Regions from separate parts of the Micromonospora sp. LOL_014 genome, predicted to be linked through region 1. Evidence: predicted binding sites of a transcription regulator. Region 1 holds the regulator's gene; each other region holds the start of a gene.
What was found. Region 1 encodes HrcA, which represses chaperone genes, less so after heat shock. Its sites were predicted from a motif close to GGTTNGCACNCTCNNNNNGAGNGTGCNAACC; they were not measured.
Positions count from the first base shown of each region.

Region 1 (4,119 bases):
GTTGTCGCTCACCCGACGGATGGTAGCGGTGATCGGGTCCGGCCGGTCCACCGCCGCGCTACCAGCGCCCCAGCCGACCGGAGAGCAGGGCGAGTGCCGCGACACCGGCGGTCGACGTCCGCAGCACCGCCGGGCCGAGCCGCACCGGCCGGGCCCCGGCGTCGACGAAGGTGGCCAGCTCGGCGTCGTCGATCCCGCCTTCCGGCCCCACCACCAGCAGCACCGACCCGGTGGTCGGCAGGTCGGCGACGGCCAGCCGCTGCTGCGCCGACTCGTGCAGGACGAAGCCGGCGGCGGACGCCGCGCACCGGGCGGCGACCGCGTCGGTGGGCTCGGCCGGCTGCTGGTCGGAGCCGCCGATCGTCGGCAGCCACGGCCGGCGGGCCTGTTTGGTGGCCTCCCGCGCGGTGTCGACCCATCGTCGCCGGGCGCGGGCACCACGGTCGTCGCGCCAGCGGGTCACCGATCGGGCGGCCGCCCACGGGACGATCTCGTCGACCCCGACCTCGGTCATCGCCTGCACCGCCAGCTCACCCCGGTCGCCCTTGGCAATGCCCTGCGCCACCACCAGCCGGGGGTCGGCGGCGCTGACCTGCCCGGTGTCGAGGATCCGCAGGTCGAGCTGGTGCCGGCCGACAGCCTCGACCACCGCGTCGGCGACGCCGCCGCGCCCGTCGGCGAGCCGCAGCCGCTCGCCGAGACGCAGGCGGACCACCGTGGCGGCGTGGTGGCCCTCCGGCCCGTCGAGGGTGTGGGTCGGCCCGGTCGGCAGGCGGTCGACGAGAAACAGTGGGGCGCTCACGTCGGATCGGTCCTCCGCTGCTGCTCGCTGGCCGGACGGCGGGTCAGCCGTGGCCGTTGAACGCGTCGCGCATGCGGGAGAAGAATCCGCCCTGCTTGGTCAGCTCGGCGACCTCCTCGCCCCGGGCCTTGGCGAACTCCCGCAGCGTCCGCTCCTGCTCGGCGTCGAGCTTGGTCGGGGTACGCACGTCGAGGTGCACGTAGAGGTCACCGCGGCCGGTGCCGCGCAGATGCGGCACGCCGCGCCCGCGCAGCCGCAGCGTGGCACCCGGCTGGGTGCCCGGCTTGACGTCCACCGGCTCGTCGCTGTCCAGGGTCCGGATGGTCAGCCGGGTGCCGAGCGCCGCGGCGGTCATCGGCACGGTGACCCGGCAGTGCAGGTCGTCGCCCTTGCGGGAGTAGACGTCGTGCGGCTGCTCGTGGATCTCGACGTACAGGTCACCGGCCGTGCCCCCGCCCGGCCCGACCTCGCCCTGCTGGGCCAGCCGGATCCGCATCCCGTCCTCCACCCCGGCGGGGATCTTGACGGTCAGCGAACGTCGGGTCCGCACCCGGCCGTCGCCGGAACAGGTGGTGCAGGGGTGCGGGATGACGGTGCCGTAGCCCTGGCAGGCGACGCAGGGCCGGGACGAGACCACCTGGCCGAGGAAGGTCCGTTGCACGGACTGGACCTCGCCGCGCCCGCCGCACGCCTCGCAGGTCGCCAGGTGGGTGCCGGCTGCGGTGCCCGCGCCGGAGCATGTGGTGCAGATCACCGCCGTGTCGACGGTGATCGGCGCTTCCACGCCGAACGCGGTGTCGGTCAGATCGAGCTCCAGGCGCAGGATCGCGTCGGCGCCTGGGCGGGTCCGCGACCTCGGCCCACGGGAGCCGGCCGCCGCCCCGAAGAAGGCGTCCATGATGTCCTGGAAGCCGACGAAGGGCCCGGCCCCGCCGGGGCCGCCGCCGGGCGCGCCGCCGGGTGCCAACGGGTCGCCACCGAGATCGACGATCTGCCGCTTCTGGTCGTCGGAGAGCACCTCGTACGCGGCGTTGATGTCCTTGAACTTGTCAGCCGCCACCGGATCCGGATTGACGTCCGGATGGTACTGCCGGGCCAACTTGCGGTAGGCCCGCTTGATGTCGTCAGCGGAGGCGTCCCGGCTCACGCCGAGAATCCCGTAGTAGTCCTTGGCCACTGCGTCTGGTGTCCTCATGTGTCAGTCTCGCATGTGCAGTTCGCCGGGTCGTTTTGATCCTGCCCGCCGGTCAGTTCTGCGCCAGCAGATCGCCGACGTAGCGTGCCACGGCGCGAACCGTGGCGATGGTGCCGGGGTAGTCCATCCGGGTGGGCCCCAGCACGCCGAGGCCACCGACCATAACGGTGCCCGGACCGTAACCGGTGCTGACCACGGATGCGGCCCGCAGGTTGTCAACCTCGTTCTCGTCGCCGATGCGGACCCGCAGGGTGCTCGGCTCCACCTCGCCGATCAGCTTGAGCAGGACGACCTCCTCCTCCAGTGCCTCCAGTATCGGACGCAGGGAGCCCTGGAAGTCGAGTAGTCCCCCTCTGGCCAGGTTAGCGGTCCCGGCCAGGGCGAGGCGTTCCTCGTGCCGCTCGACCAGCGTCTCCAGCAGGACCGTCGAAAGCGTGGTCATCGCCGGTCGCAGGTCCGCTGGCACCTCGTCGACCAACGCCTGGACCAACGGCGGAGTGTCGGAGAGCCGACAGCCGTCGAGCTTCTCGTTGGCCAGCCGACGCAGGTCGGTCACGTCGTCGGCACTGATCGGGGCCGGCAGCTCCACCAGTCGCTGCTCGACCCGGCCGGTGTCGACGATCAGGACCAGCATCAGCCGAGTGGTCGAGATCGGCACCAGCTCCAGGTGCCGGACCGACGACCGGGACAGGCTCGGGTACTGCACCACCGCGACCTGGCGGGTGAGCTGGGCGAGCAGCCGGACGGTGCGGTGCACGACGTCGTCGAGGTCGACGGCGCCGACGAGGAAGCGTTCGATCGCCCTGCGCTCGGCCGGGCTGAGCGGTTTCACCCGGGACAGCCGGTCGACGAACAACCGGTAGCCACGGTCGGTCGGGACCCGCCCGGCGCTGGTGTGCGGCTGCCGAATGTAGCCCTCCTCCTCCAGCACCGCCATGTCGTTGCGGACGGTCGCCGGTGACACTCCAAGCTGGTGCCGCTCGACCAGCGCCTTGCTGCCGACCGGCTCCTGGGTGGCGACGTAGTCCTCGACGATCGCCCGGAGCACGTCGAGTTTGCGGTCGTCGAGACCCATCTGCACCTCCTTCGCCGGCACCGGTCGGACCGGTCACCGGTCGGACCGGTCCGAGGCTACGGTCCCGGCCGTCGCGGCGGCCGGTGGGTGGCCGGACCAACGACGCCCCTGCTGGCACTCGCCGGCTGTGAGTGCCAGCATACGTCGATCGGGCCGGGCCGGCGATGATCAGTTCGCCGGGCGGGGGCGTACCGGGCGATATGTCACCAAGCGCACTCACCCGGGTCGGATCGGTCGGCCGGCGGGGCTCCGCAAGCCGGCCGGCGGGCCAGAGAAGCCGGCCGGCGGGCCCCACACAAGCCGACCGACCAGCGGAGACGGCCTGCCCGGACGGGAAAATCGTCGGCGGGGCTAACTGGCGCGGCTTGATCCCTCCCCCTACCGTGTCGGGCATGACTGAACCACCTCGCCCACCAGGGGAGAACGGTCCCGGCGGCATGCCGCAGGACCCCAACTCCCCGCCGCCACCTCCAGCGTCCTACTCGATGCCGGGCGAGGCCTCCTCTCCCGGATACCCCCCGCAGCCCGGCGGCGCGAGCCCGCCCCCCGGCGGATACCCCCCGCCCGGCGGTTTTCCGCCTGGCGGTCCGGCGTACGGAGGTCAACCCCCGTCCGGTTACGCCACCAACGACGACAAGACCTGGGCGCTGATCGCCCACTTCGGTGGCGCCCTGGGCGCGTTCATCAGCTTCGGGCCGCTCGGCTTCGTCGGCCCGCTGATCGCCTACCTGGTCAAGGGTCAGCAGTCACCGGCCGTACGGGCGCACGCGCTGGCCGCGCTCAACTTCCAGATCCTCTGGTCGGCGATCGCCTTCGTGCTGCTCTTCATCAGCTGGTGCCTGCTGTTCATCCCCAGCCTGGTGGTGTTCGCGATCCAGATCATCTTCGGGATCATCGCGGGCGTGAAGGCCAACGAGGGGACGCTGTACAAGTACCCGATGTCCGCCAATTTCATCAAGTGACGCCGCTCGCCCCCGGATCCGTAACCGGCTCCGGGGGCGTCACGGTGGTGACAACGGGCCATCCCACGGAGAGTCGCCCAGCAGC
Region 1 covers NZ_JBHMIP010000006.1:45,163-49,281, reverse strand. Annotated here, with positions in the region: gene ACFHW1_RS07230 (HIT domain-containing protein) at 1-12, opposite strand, end outside; gene ACFHW1_RS07225 (16S rRNA (uracil(1498)-N(3))-methyltransferase) at 59-802, opposite strand; gene dnaJ (molecular chaperone DnaJ) at 846-1,979, opposite strand; gene hrcA (heat-inducible transcriptional repressor HrcA) at 2,050-3,072, opposite strand; gene ACFHW1_RS07210 (DUF4870 domain-containing protein) at 3,465-4,034, shown strand.

Region 2 (4,119 bases), on a different contig from region 1:
GCTCCGCACGTGCTCACCAACTCCTGGGGCTGCCCCGAGCTGGAAGGCTGCGACCTGAGTTCGCTGCGGCCGGCCACCGAGGCGCTGGCCGCCGCCGGGCTGATGATGGTGGCCGCGGCCGGCAACACCGGCCCGTTCTGCAGCTCGGTCGATGACCCGCCGGCCCCGTACACCGATGTGCTGACCGTCGGCGCGGTAGACGCCGACCGGGAGGTTACCGACTTCTCCAGCCGGGGCCCGGCGCCGGACGGCACCGTCAAACCGGACCTGGTGGCACCGGGCGCCGACGTGCTGTCGGCGATGCCCGGCGGCGGGTACGCGGCGCTGGACGGTACGTCGATGGCGACCCCGCAGGTGGCCGGGGTGGTGGCGCTGCTGTGGTCGGCGCGACCGGAGCTGATTGGTGACCTGGACGGCACGGCGCGGATCCTGCGGCAGACCGCCGCCGAGGCCGGCCTCGGCGGCGGTGACACCTGCGGTGACCCGGCGAACCTCACCGGCGCCGGTCTGGTCGACGCGTACGCGGCGGTGCAGGCCGCCCGGTCCGGCGGCTGATCGCCGCTGGGCCGGAGACGCCGCAGGGCGGTTACCGGGAAGCTGCCCGGTAACCGCCCTGCGGTTCTGTCGCTACTGCGGCGTGGCTGGACTCAGAAGTCCATCTCGCCGCCGCCCGGCGCACCCGCCGGGGCCGGGGTCTTCTCCGGCTTGTCCGCCACCACGGCTTCGGTGGTCAGGAACAGCGCCGCGATCGACGAGGCGTTCTGCAGCGCCGACCGGGTCACCTTGGCCGGGTCGATGATGCCCGCCTGCAGCAGGTCCACGTAGTCGCCGTTGGCGGCGTTGAGGCCGTGGCCGGCCTCCAGGTTGCGGACCTTCTCCACCACGACGCCGCCTTCGAGGCCGGCGTTGACGGCAATCTGCCGCAGCGGGGCGTCCAGCGCGATCTTCACGATCTGCGCGCCGGTCGCCTCGTCGCCGACCAGGTCGAGCTTGTCGAAGGCGGTCTTGCCGGCCTGCACCAGAGCGACGCCACCACCGGGGACGATGCCCTCCTCGACGGCTGCCTTGGCGTTGCGCACCGCGTCCTCGATGCGGTGCTTGCGCTCCTTGAGCTCCACCTCGGTGGCCGCGCCGACCTTGATCACCGCGACGCCGCCGGCCAGCTTGGCCAGCCGCTCCTGCAGCTTCTCGCGGTCGTAGTCGGAGTCGCTCTTCTCGATCTCGGCCCGGATCTGGTTGACCCGGCCCTGGATCTGCTCGGCGTCGCCGGCACCGTCGACGACCGTGGTCTCGTCCTTGGTCACCTGGACCTTGCGGGCCCGGCCCAGCATGTCGATGGTCACCGCGTCGAGCTTCAGGCCGAGCTCCTCGCTGACGACCTGGCCGCCGGTGAGGATCGAGATGTCGGTCAGCATCGCCTTGCGGCGGTCACCGAAGCCGGGAGCCTTGACGGCAACCGACTTGAAGGTGCCGCGCACCTTGTTGACGATCAGGGTGGCCAGCGCCTCGCCCTCGACGTCCTCGGCGATGATCAGCAGCGGCTTGCCCGACTGCATGATCTTTTCCAGGATCGGGAGCAGGTCCTTGACCGAGGAGATCTTGCTGTTGACGATCAGGATGTAGGGGTCGTCGAGGACGGCCTCCATCCGCTCCGGGTCGGTCCAGAAGTAAGGCGAGATGTAGCCCTTGTCGAAGCGCATACCCTCGGTGAGCTCCAGCTCCAGGCCGAAGGTGTTGCTCTCCTCGACGGTGATGACGCCTTCCTTGCCGACCTTGTCCATCGCCTCGGCGATGATCTCGCCGACGCTGGCGTCTCCGGCGGAGATCGACGCGGTGGACGCGATCTGCTCCTTGGTCTCCACGTCCTTGGCGAGCTTGCTCAGCTCCTCCGCGACGTTGGCGACGGCGGCCTCGATGCCCCGCTTCAGGGCCATCGGGTTCGCGCCGGCCGCGACGTTGCGCAGGCCCTCGCGGACCAGGGCCTGGGCCAGGACGGTCGCCGTCGTCGTGCCGTCACCGGCCACGTCGTCGGTCTTCTTGGCGACCTCCTTGACCAGCTCGGCGCCGATCTTCTCGTACGGGTCCTCGAGCTCGATCTCCTTGGCGATGCTCACACCATCGTTGGTGATGGTGGGAGCGCCCCACTTCTTTTCGAGCACGACGTTGCGGCCCTTCGGGCCCAGCGTCACCTTGACGGCGTCGGCGAGGGTGTTCATGCCCCGCTCGAGACCGCGGCGCGCCTCTTCGTCGAACGCGATCATCTTGGCCATACGGCGTTGTCCTCCTGGACGCTCGCAGCACCGGAGCCGGTCAGCTCCGCCATGCCGCCTGCTCTACGCACCTTCGGACGTCGCTACCCAATGACAGTGACGTCCGCCGGCCGGGCCGGATAGCCCGCGACGACCGGCCATCTCCGTCACCCCGCGAAGCGGGACGACGGCGGTGGCCCCACCGCCCCGACCTTTGGCACTCCCGGTTGGCGAGTGCCAATCCTTGTTTAGCACTCTCCCCTGTCGAGTGCAAGCGAACAGCAACTTGCCGCCCGACGTACCCCTTCGGGCCGCACGGCCGCAGACGGCGGTCACGGTCAAGATCGGGTGGGCAGGATCGCCGGGCGGCGAAACGATGAAAGGCGCCGGCTCCACGAGGAGAACCGACGCCTTGCGGGTGCGCAGACCTGTGTCGAGCTATCAGCTACGTCGCCGTCCGGTCGGGCGGCCGCACCGGCCACCGGACGCGCAGTTGGCCAGCAGGGTGACCGCGCCGGCCAGCAGGGTGACTAGGCGATGACCCGGACCCTCTCCGCCTGAGGACCCTTCTGCCCCTGAGCGATCTCGAACTCGACGCGCTGCCCGTCGTCGAGCGCCTTGTAACCGTCCATCTCGATGGCGGAGAAGTGGACGAAGACGTCCTGACCCCCGTCGACCGCGATGAAACCGTAGCCCTTTTCGCTGTTGAACCACTTCACGGTGCCCTGTGCCACGGTGCACTTCCTCACTTCTGTCGTGCCGGGCCTCTGCCGGCCCTCTGACCGGCGTGTTCGCCGGCCGGAGCCACCGATCGGGACTCTCGTACGGGTTGCCCGAGTACAGCAGCCGGAATCGCACGCTACACGAGGTCTGACGGCACCGCACTATCCCAAAAGGGGACATCAACCCCCAGTCAAGTCTCCCTGGCACCACATTTCGTTGACCACGTGTGTCCCGTACACCGCAGAACGTGAAGCCCGGACGGCATCGCGCGCCTGGCAGCCGGGCCGCCCGACGGTCGGACCGCACCGCGCCCCGACGCGACCGCGTCCGCCAACGCCACCCGGCGGCCGCCGCCGTCGGGCTACTCATCGTGCTGTCGGCGTTCACCGGCGGCCTGCCCGGGGACGCCGGCAAACCACCGCCGCGCGAGCCGGGCTGGACCGTCGCCGACCAGGACCACGACCACCAGCAGCGCAGCGTGTTGCTGCGCGCCGGCCCGGTGCCGACACCGACCGACGGATTCTTCTCCTGGGCGGCGCTGAACCGGCGTACCGGGCTGATCACCGGGTCACCGAACTTCACCGCGCAGAGCGACACCATGTCGTTGATCAAGGTGTGGCTGGCTGCCGACGACCTGCGCCGCGCCGACGAGCAGGGCAACATGCTCCGGACACCCCAGCTGGCCCAGCTGTCGTCGATCATCCGGGACAGCGACAATCCCGGCGCGGACGCCACCTACGACCGGGTCGGTGGCCGGGAGTCCATCGAGCGGATGGTACGGCTCTGCGGGCTGACCGACTCGGCCCCGGAGCGCGACCGGTGGAGCAACACGGTCGTTTCCGCCCGCGATGTCACCAGGCTGGGGCGCTGCATCGCCGACGGACGGGCGGCCGGGCCGCAGTGGACGCCGTGGCTGCTGTCCGAGATGCGCGCCGTCCGCGGCGCAGGCGACTTCGGCCCACGGGACGCGCTCACCGCCGAGTACGCGGCCACCATCGCCATCAAGAACGGCTGGCTGCTGCGCGACGAGGACGGGCTCTGGCACATCAGCTGCCTCGCGATCGGGGAGACCTGGGTGATCGGCGCGCTGGCCCGCTACCCCGGGCGGCAGGGGCTCGACCACGGCATCGCCTACTGCCGGCAACTC
Region 2 covers NZ_JBHMIP010000008.1:58,942-63,060, forward strand. Annotated here, with positions in the region: gene ACFHW1_RS09175 (S8 family serine peptidase) at 1-555, shown strand, start outside; gene groL (chaperonin GroEL) at 648-2,270, opposite strand; gene ACFHW1_RS09185 (cold-shock protein) at 2,780-2,983, opposite strand; gene ACFHW1_RS09190 (serine hydrolase) at 3,220-4,119, shown strand, end outside.
Region 2: a site for HrcA is predicted at 2,462-2,492, ahead of groL (chaperonin GroEL). Genes of this name have one in related genera too.

Region 3 (4,119 bases), on a different contig from region 1:
CGTCCAGCACCGTCGGCAGGCGTTTACGCTGCCCGATCGGGCTGATGCCGCCCCGGACGTACCCGGTGGTCCGCTCGGCGAGCACCCGGTCGGCGAGCACCGCGCGCCTGCCGCCGAGCGCCACCGTCAGAGCCTTCAGGTCCAGCTCCCCGGTGACCGGTACGACGCCGACGGCGAGTGCCCCGTCGACCTGCGCCACCAGCGTCTTGAACACCTGCTCGGCGGCGACGCCGAGGGCGGCCGCGACCGCCGCGCCGTAGTCCGGGGTGTCCGGCGAGACCCGGTACGGGTGTAGTTGGAAGGTGATCCGCCGCTTGGTCAGCAGCGTCGTCGCCGGGGTCGCGGTACCTGCCATGCCGCGCGACGTTACCGGCCGGGCGCCCGCCGTCGGCCGCGTGCGGTCACCGGCCGGGTGCCGGCACCGGGTGGGCGAGCAGCGCCGTCGGGGCGCCGGCCACCCGGGTCAGCACCAGACTCGCCGCCACGCCGGCCCCGGAGGCGGTACGCAGCCGCAGATCGCGGCGCAACTGGGCGGGGTCGAGCGGGGAGCCGCGTTTGAGGATCTCCAGCCGGGTGACGCCGCGTTCGCGCAGCAGCGCCCGCAGCCGCTTCAGCGAGAACGGCAGCACGTCGGTGACCTCCAGACATCGGCCGTACGGCGTGTCGGTCGGCGCGTCGGCGTAGACGTAGGCGATCGACTCGTCGGCGAGGGTGCCGTCGACGGTCGCGGCGAACGCGGCGACCAGGTGTGAGCGGACCACCGCCCCGTCCGGGTCGTACAGGAAGCGCCGGACCGGGCCGACGTCGACCGGCTCGTCGCCGTCGCCGACCAGGTCCGTGGCCGGCTGTCCGGTACGCAGCAGGGTGGCCCGGCGCGGGGTGTCGGCCAGCGGGCCGCACCAGAACGCCGCCTCGACCACCTCCCGGTCGACGCTGACCCACTCGGCCTCGGCTCCCGGCGGGATCAGCGCGTGGTCGATGCCCGGTGCCACCTTGAGCACGGTGCAGGGCACCCGGGCGACCAACGACCGGACGAAGTCCCACGGCGGGGAGTAGCTGTCCGGGTCGAAGGTGCGCCGACCGCTGCCGGACCGGCGGGCCGGGTCGCAGAAGACCGCGTCGTAGCCGGAGACGTCGACTCCGGTGGCGTCGGCGCAGACCACGTCGACCAGGTGGGCCAGCCCGGTCGCCGCGACGTTGGCGGCGGCGATCGCGGCGGTGGCCGGGTCGGCCTCCACCGCGTACACCCGGATGCCGGCCCGGGCGGCGGCGAGGGTGTCCGCGCCGAGACCGCAACCCAGGTCGGCGAGGTGGCGCACCCCGGCGGCGCGCAACCGGGCGGCGCGCCGGTCGGCGACCACCGACCGGGTGGCCTGCTCCAGGCCGGCGCGGGTGAAGAACATCCGGGCGGCGGCCGGGCCGAACTTGCCGGCCGCGCGGGCGCGCAGCGCGGCCTGGGTGAGTGCGGCGGTCGCCAGCGGTGCCGGCACCCCGGCGGTACGCAGTGCGGTCGCCGCCGCGAGCGGATCCGCCCCGCCCGGCGCGGCCAGCACCTCGGTCGCGGCAACCAGCGCGGCCGCGCCTTCCGGGGCGCGCAGGGCGGCCAGTTCGTCCGGGTGCACCGCGACATTGTCCATGCTCGGCCATCGGGCTAGCACTCCGCACAGGCGACTGCTAATCTGCGGTTAGCACTCTCGGGTCGAGGGTGCCAGCTCGCCGGCTCCCGCCGGTGAGCGAAACGCCAGGCGGTCCGGCACCCGCGACGACGGATCCGCCCGGTGGACATGAGGCAGATTGACGCCGGTTACCCACGTGGCCGGCACCAAAACCAGATACCCCAGGAGGGTATGCCCGTGACTACCGCGACCAAGGTTGCGATCAAGCCGCTCGAGGACCGGATCCTGGTCCAGGCGAACGAGGCTGAGACCACCACGGCGTCGGGCATCGTGATCCCCGACACCGCCAAGGAGAAGCCGCAGGAGGGCACCGTCCTCGCTGTCGGCCCCGGCCGCGTCGACGACAAGGGCAACCGGATCCCGGTTGACGTCAACGTCGGCGACACGGTCATCTACTCGAAGTACGGCGGCACCGAGGTCAAGTACGCCGGCGAGGAGTACCTGGTGCTCTCCGCCCGCGACGTCCTCGCGGTCATCGAGAAGTGACCTACTGCCAGTGCTGAACGCCCCGAAGCCCCAGCCCGGGGCTTCGGGGCGTCGCCCGTTGGCCGGTGCCCGGCAGCCGCCGGCCGGCCGACGGCTAGTGCCTGTGAAGGGAATGTCATGGCGAAGATCCTGAGTTTCTCGGACGACGCCCGGCACCTCTTGGAGCACGGCGTCAACACGCTCGCGGACACGGTCAAGGTCACCCTCGGCCCGCGCGGGCGCAACGTCGTGCTGGACAAGAAGTTCGGCGCTCCGACGATCACCAACGATGGCGTGACCATCGCCAAGGAGATCGAGCTCACCAACCCGTACGAGAACCTCGGTGCGCAGCTGGTCAAGGAGGTGGCGACGAAGACCAACGACGTCGCCGGCGACGGGACCACCACCGCCACCGTGCTCGCCCAGGCGATGGTCCGTGAAGGTCTGCGCAACGTCGCCGCCGGGGCCAACCCGGCCGGCCTCAAGCGCGGCATCGACGCGGCCGCGCAGAAGGTCTCCGACTCTCTGCTGGCCAAGGCGGCAGAGGTGGCCGACAAGGGCTCGACCGCGCAGGTCGCGACGATCTCGGCCCAGGACGCCACGATCGGCGAGCTGATCGCCGAGGCGATGGAGCGGGTCGGCCGCGACGGCGTCATCACCGTCGAGGAAGGCTCCACCCTGGCCACCGAGCTGGAGGTCACCGAGGGCCTGCAGTTCGACAAGGGCTTCATCTCCCCGCACTTCGTCACCGACGCCGAAGCGCAGGAGGCGGTGCTCGAGGACGCGTACATCCTGATCACCACCCAGAAGATCTCCTCGATCGAGGAGCTGCTGCCGCTGCTGGAGAAGATTGCCCAGGACGGCAAGCCGCTGCTGATCGTCGCCGAGGATGTCGACGGGCAGGCGCTGTCCACCCTGGTGGTCAACGCCGTACGCAAGACCGTGAAGATCTGCGCGGTCAAGGCCCCCGGCTTCGGCGACCGGCGCAAGGCGATGCTGCAGGACATGGCGGTCCTGACCGGCGCCGAGCTGATCGCCCCTGAGCTGGGCTACAAGCTCGACGCGGTCGGGCTGGAGTCGCTGGGCCGGGCCCGGCGGATCGTGGTCGACAAGGACACCACCACGGTGGTCGACGGTGCCGGCAACGACTCCGAGGTCGCCGACCGGGTCACTCAGATCCGCAAGGAGATCGACGCGTCCGACTCGGACTGGGACCGGGAAAAGCTCGCCGAGCGGCTGGCCAAGCTCTCCGGTGGCATCGCGGTGATCAAGGCCGGGGCCGCCACCGAGGTGGAGATGAAGGAGCGCAAGCACCGCATCGAGGACGCCATCGCCGCGACCAAGGCCGCGGTCGAGGAGGGCACCATCCCCGGTGGCGGCGCGGCGCTGAGCCAGATCGCCGCCGTGCTCGACGACGACCTCGGCTTCGACGGCGACGAGAAGGTCGGCGTGTCGGTGGTCCGCAAGGCGCTGCACGAGCCGCTGCGGTGGATCGCCCAGAACGCCGGCTACGACGGGTACGTCGTGGTCGGCAAGGTACTCGAAGGCGACTGGGGCCACGGTCTCAACGCCGCCACCGGTGAGTACGTCGATCTGGCCGGGGCCGGCATCATCGATCCGGTGAAGGTGACCCGCAACGCGGTCAGCAACGCCGCGTCGATCGCCGGGCTGCTGCTCACCACCGAGAGCCTCGTGGTGGAGAAGCCGGAGAAGGCCGAGCCGGCCGCCGGCGGCCACGACCACGGGCACGGCCACCAGCACGGTCCCGGTTTCTGACCGGAAGTTTTACCTGCTCCACCCTGGATCCGCGTGATCAGTACGGCCGAGGGCGCACTCCGCCCGAGGTTTCTGATCACGCGGATTCTGCGTATCGTCGGCGGTACCAATGCGCCGTCGACCCGTACGGTGCCGGACAGATGGGTTGGACGTGATGACGCCGGAGCCGACGGTGCCGGACGCGACAGGGCCGGAGCCGACC
Region 3 covers NZ_JBHMIP010000001.1:290,196-294,314, forward strand. Annotated here, with positions in the region: gene ybaK (Cys-tRNA(Pro) deacylase) at 1-355, opposite strand, end outside; gene ACFHW1_RS01400 (THUMP-like domain-containing protein) at 402-1,637, opposite strand; gene groES (co-chaperone GroES) at 1,848-2,162, shown strand; gene groL (chaperonin GroEL) at 2,280-3,917, shown strand.
Region 3: a site for HrcA is predicted at 1,684-1,714, ahead of groES (co-chaperone GroES). Genes of this name have one in related genera too.